DNA from 3 places in the Cobetia sp. QF-1 genome. Region 3 is predicted to be linked to each of the others. Evidence: predicted binding sites of a transcription regulator. Region 3 holds the regulator's gene; each other region holds the start of a gene.
What was found. Region 3 encodes FNR, which switches genes on or off when oxygen is low (the NO sensors DNR and NnrR bind a similar motif). Its sites were predicted from a motif close to TTGATNTANATCAA; they were not measured.
Positions count from the first base shown of each region.

Region 1: clpB (ATP-dependent chaperone ClpB) is a predicted target of FNR. The motif match lies at 1,238-1,251, and genes of this name have one in related genera.
Region 2: CFN46_RS00700 (OmpW family protein) is a predicted target of FNR. The motif match lies at 1,271-1,284, and genes of this name have one in related genera.

Region 1 covers NZ_NBVS01000012.1:98,701-101,946, forward strand. The annotation lists gene rluD (23S rRNA pseudouridine(1911/1915/1917) synthase RluD) at 1-259, shown strand, start outside; gene pgeF (peptidoglycan editing factor PgeF) at 328-1,107, shown strand; gene clpB (ATP-dependent chaperone ClpB) at 1,394-3,246, shown strand, end outside.
Region 2 covers NZ_NBVS01000001.1:149,978-153,223, reverse strand. The annotation lists gene CFN46_RS00705 (DMT family transporter) at 1-312, shown strand, start outside; gene CFN46_RS00700 (OmpW family protein) at 436-1,077, opposite strand; gene CFN46_RS00695 (OmpW family protein) at 1,469-2,062, opposite strand; gene CFN46_RS00690 (lipopolysaccharide kinase InaA family protein) at 2,428-3,246, opposite strand, start outside.
Region 3 covers NZ_NBVS01000003.1:356,340-359,585, reverse strand. The annotation lists gene CFN46_RS08000 (fatty acid cis/trans isomerase) at 1-635, shown strand, start outside; gene fnr (fumarate/nitrate reduction transcriptional regulator Fnr) at 762-1,511, opposite strand; gene CFN46_RS07990 (hypothetical protein) at 1,795-2,067, opposite strand; gene CFN46_RS07985 (cbb3-type cytochrome c oxidase subunit II) at 2,064-2,732, opposite strand; gene CFN46_RS07980 (cbb3-type cytochrome c oxidase subunit I) at 2,729-3,246, opposite strand, start outside.

The DNA of each region.
Region 1 (3,246 bases), on a different contig from region 3:
GCATCAGATTCGCGTGCACATGGCGCATCAGCGCTATCCGTTGGTCGGTGATCCGGTCTACGGTGGTCGTTTCAAGTTGCCGCCGGGTGCCAGTGATCCACTGAAGGAGCTGTTGCGTCAGTTCCCGCGTCAGGCGCTGCATGCACGTCGCCTTGCCTTCATTCACCCGATTACCGGCAAGGAAGTTGAATTCCGCGCCGAGATGCCGGGTGACATGCTGGTACTGATCGACTATCTCAAGGAAGACATCGCCCGCTGATTTTGTGCTGGCGCTGTGACGGTCGAGGAAAAATGCCGATTGTCACAGTGCTGGCTCAAGGAGATGACATGCACGACAGCCAGCGCCCGACCCTGATTTTGCCGGATTGGCCCGCACCCAGTCCGGTGCAGGCCTTTGTCACCACGCGCGAGAGTGGCCCAAGCCAGGGCCCTTTTGCCGGCTTCAATCCCGCGCTGCATGTCGGTGATGACCCGATAATGGTGGCGCGGGTGCGGGAGTTGCTGGCGGCAGAAGTTGATGATGGCCGCCCGTTGGCCTGGCTCGATCAGGTGCATGGCACTCAGGTCATGGATGCCTTCGAGGTCTGCCACGGTGAGGAGCATTCTGAAACAGTCGTAGCGCCGCGTGCAGATGCCTGTGTCAGCACCGGTACGGGACAAGCCTGTGTCGTGATGACGGCGGATTGCTTGCCGGTATTGTTCTGCGATCGCCAGGGCACTCGCATCGGTGTGGCACATGCTGGCTGGCGTGGATTGGTAGAAGGTGTGCTCGAAGCCACGGTTGCGCGGCTCGGGGAAGACCCTGGTGAGCTGATGGCTTGGTTAGGGCCGGCCATCTCCAATGCGCAGTTCGAGGTGGGCCCTGAAGTACGAGATGCTTTTCTGTCTGATCAGCCAGCAGCGGAAGATGCCTTCGAAGCTAGCCCTTATCGGTTGGGTCACTATATGTGTGATCTTTACAAGCTGGCACGTCTGCGACTTGAGCGTGCTGGTGTTGGCCATGTCAGCGGTGGGCATTTCTGTACTGCATCAGAACCGCGCTTCTACTCCCACCGTCGCGATGATGGTGTGACAGGGCGCTTGGCTACCGTTATCTGGCTGCGCTGAATTGCCTTGATGGACTCGTTGGGATTAGCTCGCATGAGCTGATAGCGATTATTGTCCGCACAACGCCCCACCCACTTGAATGATTCAGGTGGGTGGGGCGTTGTTGTTTTTACCAGAAGGTGCTCTCGAGGTGATCTGGATCAGGAAAGTCACCATGTATGCTGCATTGCCGCGAAAACTCCCTTGAAAGCCACTGGGCAGCCCCCATCTTGAGTGTCAGATACGAATTGTTACAGGCGAAGCTCCTGAGAAAAGGAGTACCGCCATGACTCTCAGGAGAAGCACCATGCGCATAGATAAACTGACCAGCAAGCTACAGAACGCATTGGCCGATGCTCAGTCCCTCGCCGTCGGGCGTGGCCACAATGAAATCCATCCTCAGCACTTGTTGCTGGCGTTGCTGGAGGACCGTGATGGTGGCCTCAAGGCACTGGTTAACAAGGCCGGTGGTGATGCTACAGCGCTGATGAGTGGCCTGAGGCGTCAGCTGGATGATCTGCCAACCGTCTCACAGTTCGATGGCAACGTCGCACCTTCTCAGGCACTCGGCAAGTTGTTGAATCTCGCGGACCGCGAGGCCCAGAAGCGCGGCGACCAATTCATTGCCTCCGAGCTCGCGTTGCTAGTCGCGCTAGAGCTGGGCGGTGATCTTGGCAAGCTGTTCATCTCTTCCGGCGTCAAGAAACCAGCACTGGCATCGGCGATTGATGCCCTGCGTGGTGGTGAAGCCGTGGGGGATGCAGACGCGGAGAACAATCGCGAAGCGCTCAACAAGTACACCATGGACCTGACCGAACGTGCGCGTGCCGGCAAGCTGGACCCTGTCATCGGGCGCGATGAAGAGATTCGTCGCACGATTCAGGTATTGCAGCGCCGCACCAAGAACAATCCGGTACTAATCGGTGAGCCGGGGGTGGGAAAGACGGCTATCGTCGAGGGGCTTGCCAGTCGCATCGTCAATGGCGAAGTGCCGGAAGGTCTCAAGAACAAGCGTGTGCTGTCACTGGACATGGGCTCGCTGCTGGCGGGGGCCAAGTTCCGAGGGGAGTTCGAGGAGCGCCTCAAGTCGGTGCTCAAGGAGCTGTCGCAGGAAGAAGGGCAGGTCATCCTGTTCATTGATGAGCTGCATACCATGGTCGGCGCGGGCAAGGCCGAGGGCGCGATGGATGCCGGCAACATGCTCAAGCCGGCGCTGGCGCGTGGCGAGCTGCATTGTGTCGGTGCCACCACGCTGAATGAATATCGCCAGTACATCGAGAAAGATGCTGCATTGGAGCGTCGTTTCCAGAAGGTACAGGTCGACCAGCCCAGTGAAGAAGACACCGTTGCCATTCTGCGCGGCTTGAAAGAGCGCTATGAAGTGCACCACGGTGTCGATATCACTGATAGCGCCATCATTGCGGCGGCACGGTTGTCCTCGCGCTACATCACGGATCGCCAGCTGCCGGACAAGGCGATTGATCTGATTGATGAGGCGGCCTCACGTATCCGCATGGAGCTGGACTCCAAGCCGGAGGAGATGGACCGTCTCGATCGTCGCCTGATCCAGCTAAAGATGGAGCGCGAGGCGCTCAAGAAGGAGACGGATGAAGCCGCGCTCAAGCGTCTCGATGCCCTGGAAGTGCAGATCACTGAATTGGAGCGTGAATACGCGGACCTCGATGAAGTCTGGAAGGCCGAGAAAGCCAGCATTCAGGGTGCGGCCCAGTTCAAGGCTGAGCTTGAGCAAGCACGTATCGATCTTGAGCAGGCACGACGCGCAGGCGACCTCAGCCGCATGTCCGAGCTGCAGTACGGTGTGATCCCCGGGCTTGAGAAACAGATCAGTGAGGTGGGTGAGGGTGAGGCAGACACCTCGACTCACGTATTGCTGCGCTCCAATGTCACTGAGGAAGAGATTGCCGAGGTTGTCTCGCGTTGGACCGGCATCCCTGTTTCCAAGATGCTTGAAGGTGAGCGTGACAAGCTGCTGCGCATGGAAGAGGCGCTGCACGAGAAGGTGATTGGTCAGGACGAGGCGGTAATCGCGGTGGCCAACGCGGTACGTCGTTCACGTGCGGGGCTGTCGGATCCGAATCGTCCCAACGGCTCCTTCCTGTTCCTCGGCCCGACTGGCGTTGGCAAGACCGAGCTCTGTAA
Region 2 (3,246 bases), on a different contig from region 3:
GCGGCGAGCAGTGTCGGCAGCTTCGCCTTTGACCCGACGCCGCGCTTGCTTTTGACCATTGCCTGGCTGGTGATCGCTATCTCGGTCGGTGCGATCTGGCTACTGATGCTGATGCTGGAGCGTGGCGAGGCACATCAGGTCGCGCGTACCTTCTTTCTGGTGCCGCCCTGTGCGGCGCTGATGGCATGGTGGCTATTTGATGAGCAGTGGAGCCCATTGATGGTGGCGGGCGCAGCTCTAGTGGTGGCAGGTTTGGCGCTGGATCGCCCACAGGCAGTGAAGTCACCGGTGGCGCCACAAGTGCCACGTTAGATTTTGGTCATCAGCTGGCTTCCAAGGCTTGAAGCATCAGCGCCCCGCCGGCCATTCTCGAGGCCAGCGGGGCGCTGTCGTCTGATATGGGTGCTGTGTGCCACGTACTGTGTGCCGGGACGATCAGAAGCGGTAGCTGATGCCGGCCATGGTCACGATGGGGTCAATCTCGACCTTGTCATGGATGCTGCCAGCGACGGTAACGTCGGAATCAATATCCAGATACCAGACGGCGACGTTGGCGGCCCAGTGCTCGTTGATCACCAGATCAGCGCCGATCTGGGCGGCTGCCCCCCAATTATCATCCATCTCGAGCTTAGTACCGTCGTCGAGAGTTTCATCAGAAAAGTGGGTGTAGTTAATACCGGCGCCGATATAAGGCTGAATACGTGACTGGCTTCCACCGAGCGGATAGTACTGCAGGGTCAGTGTCGGCGGCAGGTGATCCACAGAGCCGGCCTTTTCGCCATTCAGTGAGATGTCATGCTCGAAGTTCTGTGCGGCCAGCAGCTCTATCCCGAGGGTATCCGTGAAGCGATATCCCAGTGTGAAGGCAAACGCGCTGTCATCACCGACATCAACATCGGCGTCAATGGCATCAATGCGGCCGTTATCGCTGGTGGGTGACACCTTGGCAACGCCGATGCGGGTCCAGAACTGATCCGCTCCGTAATTGAGCGAACTTGCCTGTTGCTCAGCAGCTACCGCAGGGGTGGCAACAAGACCTGTCAGGCTTGCAAGTGTCGCCAAACCTAGCAAGCGCATTGTGCGCTGACGGCGCTGCTGTGCTCGGGAAACGAGGTGGGGCTCAGAAGAGGTGAGGGGCTTGATGGCTGGCATGATCGCTCCCGAATGGCTGGCTTGAGAAAGAATGAGCCGTCAGTCTAGAGAGAGAGGAAAGTAAAAAGTTGATCTGAGACAAGGGTTTGCGAGCACGTCTAACAAGACATATATACGTTTGATACAGGTCAGTTTTCGCAAGCGACATGTGAAATATGTCGAGGACGCGCTTGCTGTAAGTCATTGAAACACACATACGAAAACGCCGCAGACCTGAAAGGTCTGCGGCGTTTCTACGAGAGCTTGATAAGACTTTACGGATCAACCGTCTAGCGTATCGCCATCTCGCTGCTTACCTAAGTACGTAACGATGTACTTAGAAGCGGTAGGTCACACCGGCGCCGACGGTAACCGGATCCAGTTCGGTGTCGTTGACATCCTGACCGTTGATCTTGGTGTCAGCCTTGACGTCGGCATAACGAGCGAAGCCGTTGACTGCCCAGGATTCGTTGACCTTCAGATCCACACCCAGCTCGGCAGCAGCGCCGTAGCTGTCGTCGATGTCCATGCTCTGTCCGTAAGCGGATTCGCTGGAGAAGTGGGTGTAGTTCAGGCCAGCACCAGCATACGGCTGGATGCGAGCATCAGTGCCGCCCAGCGGGTAGTACTGAAGCATCAGATTGATCGGCATCTGGCTGAAGTTGCCTTCGCCATTTTCGAAATCGGTGCTGAATTCTTCAGTGGACTGCAGGGCAACTGCCAGCTTGTCGTGGAACATGTAGCCCACGGAACCGGCGAAGCCAGATTCGTCCTTGGCTACCAGGCCATTGCCGTTGTTGGACTTGCCGTCAACCTTGGCAACACCACCGCGCAGGAAGATATCACCCTTGCCATAGGCCATTGCAGATTGTGCGCCCATTGCCATGGTGCCAGCGATAACAGTAGCGGTCAGGATCTTGATAGCGTTCATATGTAATTCTCCTAGAAGCATTAGCCTCGTGGGCTTCCTGTCAGCAGTGCCTCGCTATCGTATGGCCTTGGCCGGGTACTCTGCGTGGCTGCGTCGATCAGGGGACGAGACGAACTATAAGAAACACTGTTCTGTTTGGCAAGCATTTTTTTAGAACAATGTTTGAAAACATTTATAGCGTCTTGTTAGCGGATGTTACCGATTATTTCAGTAAACGTGAATGTCTCGAGGCTGAGACTCCAAATGGCGCTGTTGGGAGACATCCGTGTTCATGTTTCTGACAGGTTAATGAGACCTTGGTATTAAGAGGTCTGTGGCGTGAGCGCATACTACACAGTGTGTGTTCACGCCACCAAGGTGCTGATTCAGTGACGCTTGCGTTGGCTGCGCAACTCGAGCTGATTCAGCCAGCGGCTGATCTCTGTTGACTGAGGGGCGGTGTCGCAATATATCGCCAGAAATTGACGCCAATCGTCTTGCTGCCAGTGTGTGAGGCGCCTCCACAGTACATAGAGGTCACGTAGGCACTCATGGCGGCGCAGCACGAAACGCCGCGTCTTCTCGAGGTCGATGATCACGGCGTCCATCTGCTGATTGGCATCAGAGGATGTTTCCAGGCGATTAAGGAAGAGGTGCTTGGGGAACAGGCAGCCATGCATCATCCCGGCTTGATGTATCTGACGCACCAGGCGAGCACTGGCAGTGATGATTTGCTTGCGACGCGCGCTATCCAGCTCCGGCCAGCGTGCGTGCCAAGTATCCAGATCATCGCGACCGGTCAGATCAAAGGTGATCAGGATGGCGCGCCAGTGCTTACCCTGCTTGCGCTCACCGTACCAACCAGCCTCTACCGCAGGGATGCCTAGCGAGTGATAGCGGCGAATCGCGCGCCATTCACGTGAAAAGGTAGGCTCTCCCCAAGGACGGACTATGCTACGTGCCAAGTGGTTGGTTTGACGTTTGAGGTATAGCCGGTGTGTTTGGCCATCTTCATCCTTCAGCGTCAGCAGCGAGACCGTCGAGACGCCACCGCGTTCACGGTTGGGGATATCGACGTCCTCTGCTGCCACTTGCCAGAGGCGTTCGAAGCTATTGAGCTCATGGTGTACCAACAACTTGGCAAGCGCAGGTTCACAGTAATCGGCATGCCCGCGCGGTGCATTTGCACTGGGGCTGAGAGCGGG
Region 3 (3,246 bases):
GGTTGGAGGGGCTGTTGTTCAAGAAGCCGCCACAGTTCGATGCACCGAGTGGCATCGTCTGGACGCCAGAAGAGCTGTCGTCACCAGAACAGGCTCGGTTGGGGCTGATGACGCGTATGCATCAGCGTTTGGCGCCTGAACTTGAGCAAGGCAGAAGTCTGAGTAACGTCAAGAATACATTCGTGCGTCACGAGCTTGAGGCCTTGAGCGCCGTGCGAGGCTTCGCGGCCAGTTTGATGCCAGAAGTCACGATCATCGCACTGGATGGCGGTGATGGTGGTAGCCCGCAGCTCTTCAGTGTCTTGCGCAATTCGGCACATGCCAATATCACCAGCCTGTTCGATGAGGCGGCCAATCGTCGTCCACAGGAAGACTCACTCGATGTGTTGCGTGGCGTGGCAGGAGATTATCCGAATGCGTTCTGGCATCTGACGCCCGAAAGGCTCGATGGCCTGGCGGAGCGTGTCGCGGCGCTCGAGGATGAGGACGATTATCGTGCCCTGATGGCTGATGTCGGGATACGACGTACGGACCCGCGCTTCTGGGAGTTCTCGGACAGCGTACTGCGTGCCAACTACGCTGATCGCCCGGTGGAATCTGGACTGCTGGATTACAACCGGTTGCAGAACCGCTAGCGCGCACGTTCGCCACTGGTGCATCGAGAGTGGTCAACATGCTGAAACGCCGAGGCCCGTCACGATATCGTGACGGGCCTCGGCGTTTCAGGGGCAAGCAGTTGGGAGGGCTTGATCAGTGTGTCTTTAGCGTCCGCCCTGACACTCACCTTCCGCCAGCTCGATCAAGCCATCCAGGTGCAAGATGTGCACCTCGCGCGCCTGTATGTCTACCAGCCCCTGGGTTTGGAAGCGAGTCAGGATACGGCTGACTGTCTCCACTGCAAGCCCCAGATAGCTGCCGATATCAGCACGCGCCATCGAGAGCCGAAAGCTGTAGGGCGAATAGCCACGGCGGCGGAAGCGTTGCGAGAGATTGACCAGAAAGCTGGCTAGACGCTCATCGGCAGTCTTGCGCGATAAAAGCATCATCATGCGGCGATCTTCGTGCAATTCTTTACTTAGGCTCTTGAAAATCTGAGTGCGTAGCTCGGGAAGTTGCTCAGAGAGCGCGTTGAGACGATCGAAAGGGATCTCACACACAGTGGTCGTTTCCAGCGCTACGGCAGTGCCGGAGTAGCAATTGCTATCGATGGCGTCCAATCCCGCCAGCTCACTGGGAAGATAGAAGCCGGTGAGCTGCTCTGCGCCGCTGTTCTCGGTCGTGATCTGTTTCAGACTGCCCGAGCGCACTGTGAACACGCAGTCGAAAGTCTCGCCCTGGGTGAAGAGTGTTTCGCCCTTTCTGAGTGGTGCGCGCCTGCGAATGATGGCATCAAACTGATCAATGGCTTCCATGTTCAGCGCCAGCGGTAGGCACAGTGAACTGAGCGAGCAGGTCTGGCAGCGAGCTTCATGTGCGCGTAGTCGATGAGATGCCAGTGCGTTGGCCGTCATGGTGACTCTCCTGGGGCATAGCGTCGAAACCCGTGGGGGCGAGCTTCTGATGGGGGCGTCCGAGCACAGCACGATATCTGAGGGGGATTCCGTTTCCACTCCTCCTTCAATCAGAGGGCCCTGAGTGGGGCGACCTCCAATGAGTGCCGTGAGTCTTATCAACTATATTAGTTTTGGCTTATTTTGTCGTGCAGCATACGGCATTTGATATTCACAACGTTAGGCGCACTGACAGGGCAATAGGCAAGCTGCGACGCCTTGCCTCATGCATCATCTTGGCTCATTAACTCGCACCTAATAGTATTGCGAGGGCAGTGAGTAGGGTCATCAGGAATAGCAGGCTCCAAAGGCGTGGCAGCGGCGTGTCTGGCTGATGCACGCCGTCGATGCGATGTTCTTCTGGTGGGCCATCGCCTTCAGGGTCGCTTGCGTTCGCTTGGTGGCGTGCCTGACAGCCGAAGAGTAGCAATGCACACAGCGCGAGGCTGCCGAGGCTGATAACACCTACCCAAATATTCCAGAACACTGCCAGGTCGGCGCCTCCCAGTAGGCTCATGGCGTATCTCCTGTCTGTTTTCTTGATTCTTCAGTCTGTCCTGATGCGGCTAGTGCTGTATCTGACGAGGTGTGGTTTTGAGAGGAGTGACGCAGATAGGCGAGCAATGCAGTGGCTTCAGCCACGCCGCGTACCTTGCTGGGCGCGGCGAGAATTTCGTCATCGCGATAGGGCGCCCCCAGCGCTTGCAACTTACGCATGCGGGCCGCAATGGTCTGGCCGGTCAGTGCCTGCTCGAATAGCCACGGATAACCGGGCATCGAGGAATCAGGCACCTTGGTACGAGGGGAGTACAGATGAACTCGCTGCCAGGCCTCGTCATGCTGCAAGGGTAGACGACTCAGGTCTGGCCCATGGCGAGCATTGCCCCACAAGGAAGGGCGATCGAACGCGAGGTCGCTTGATGTCTGGGCCGCGCCGTAGCGAGCGTAGTCGCCGGGTAGATCGCGCACCACCCGCGTATGGCATTGCTGACAACCCTCACGGCGGTAGATGTCGCGCCCTTCCAGCGCCAGCGCATCCAGTGGCTTCAGCCCATCGGATGGAGTGGAAAGCGTGGTCTGAAAGCCCAGTGGTAGCAACTGGGCCAAGGCGCCAAGGCTCATCGTTATGAGGCACAGCGCTGTCATCAGCCCAGCGTGACGTTCAAGCAGCACATGTCTCATGCGGGATGTCCTCCGCGTGACAGTTCTCGATCTGTTGAAGAGTTAGCCAGTGCCTGTGCGACATTGGCGGCCATCAACAACATGCCCATCACCCAACAGCTCAGGCCTGCCAATGTAACCAGCATCGGAGTGCGCGCAGTCGCCAGTATCTCGTCAAGCGCATATTGCGGGCTGCCATCCGCGGCCAATGCATGCCACATCTCAGCTTGCTGCAGTGTGGTCGCCCAACTGGCGCCGACACACAGCAAGGTGCCAACGATGGCCAGGCTTGCATGCAGGGCGATCAAGCGTGTCGAAAATCGATGAGGCAGTCGCGGATAAGGAAGCAGAAAGTAGAGCATGGCCACCGATATCATCGCCATGGCACCGAGTGCATTTGCCGGAGAGAGGCTGCCGGCAGCGCTGAAGGTCAATGCGTTAAGCGGCGCAATCGACAGTAGCGTCTGTTCCAACACCGCAAGGCCATAGAAGACAAGCGCGGCAGCCATGAAGCATCGCAGCGGATCACGCCGCA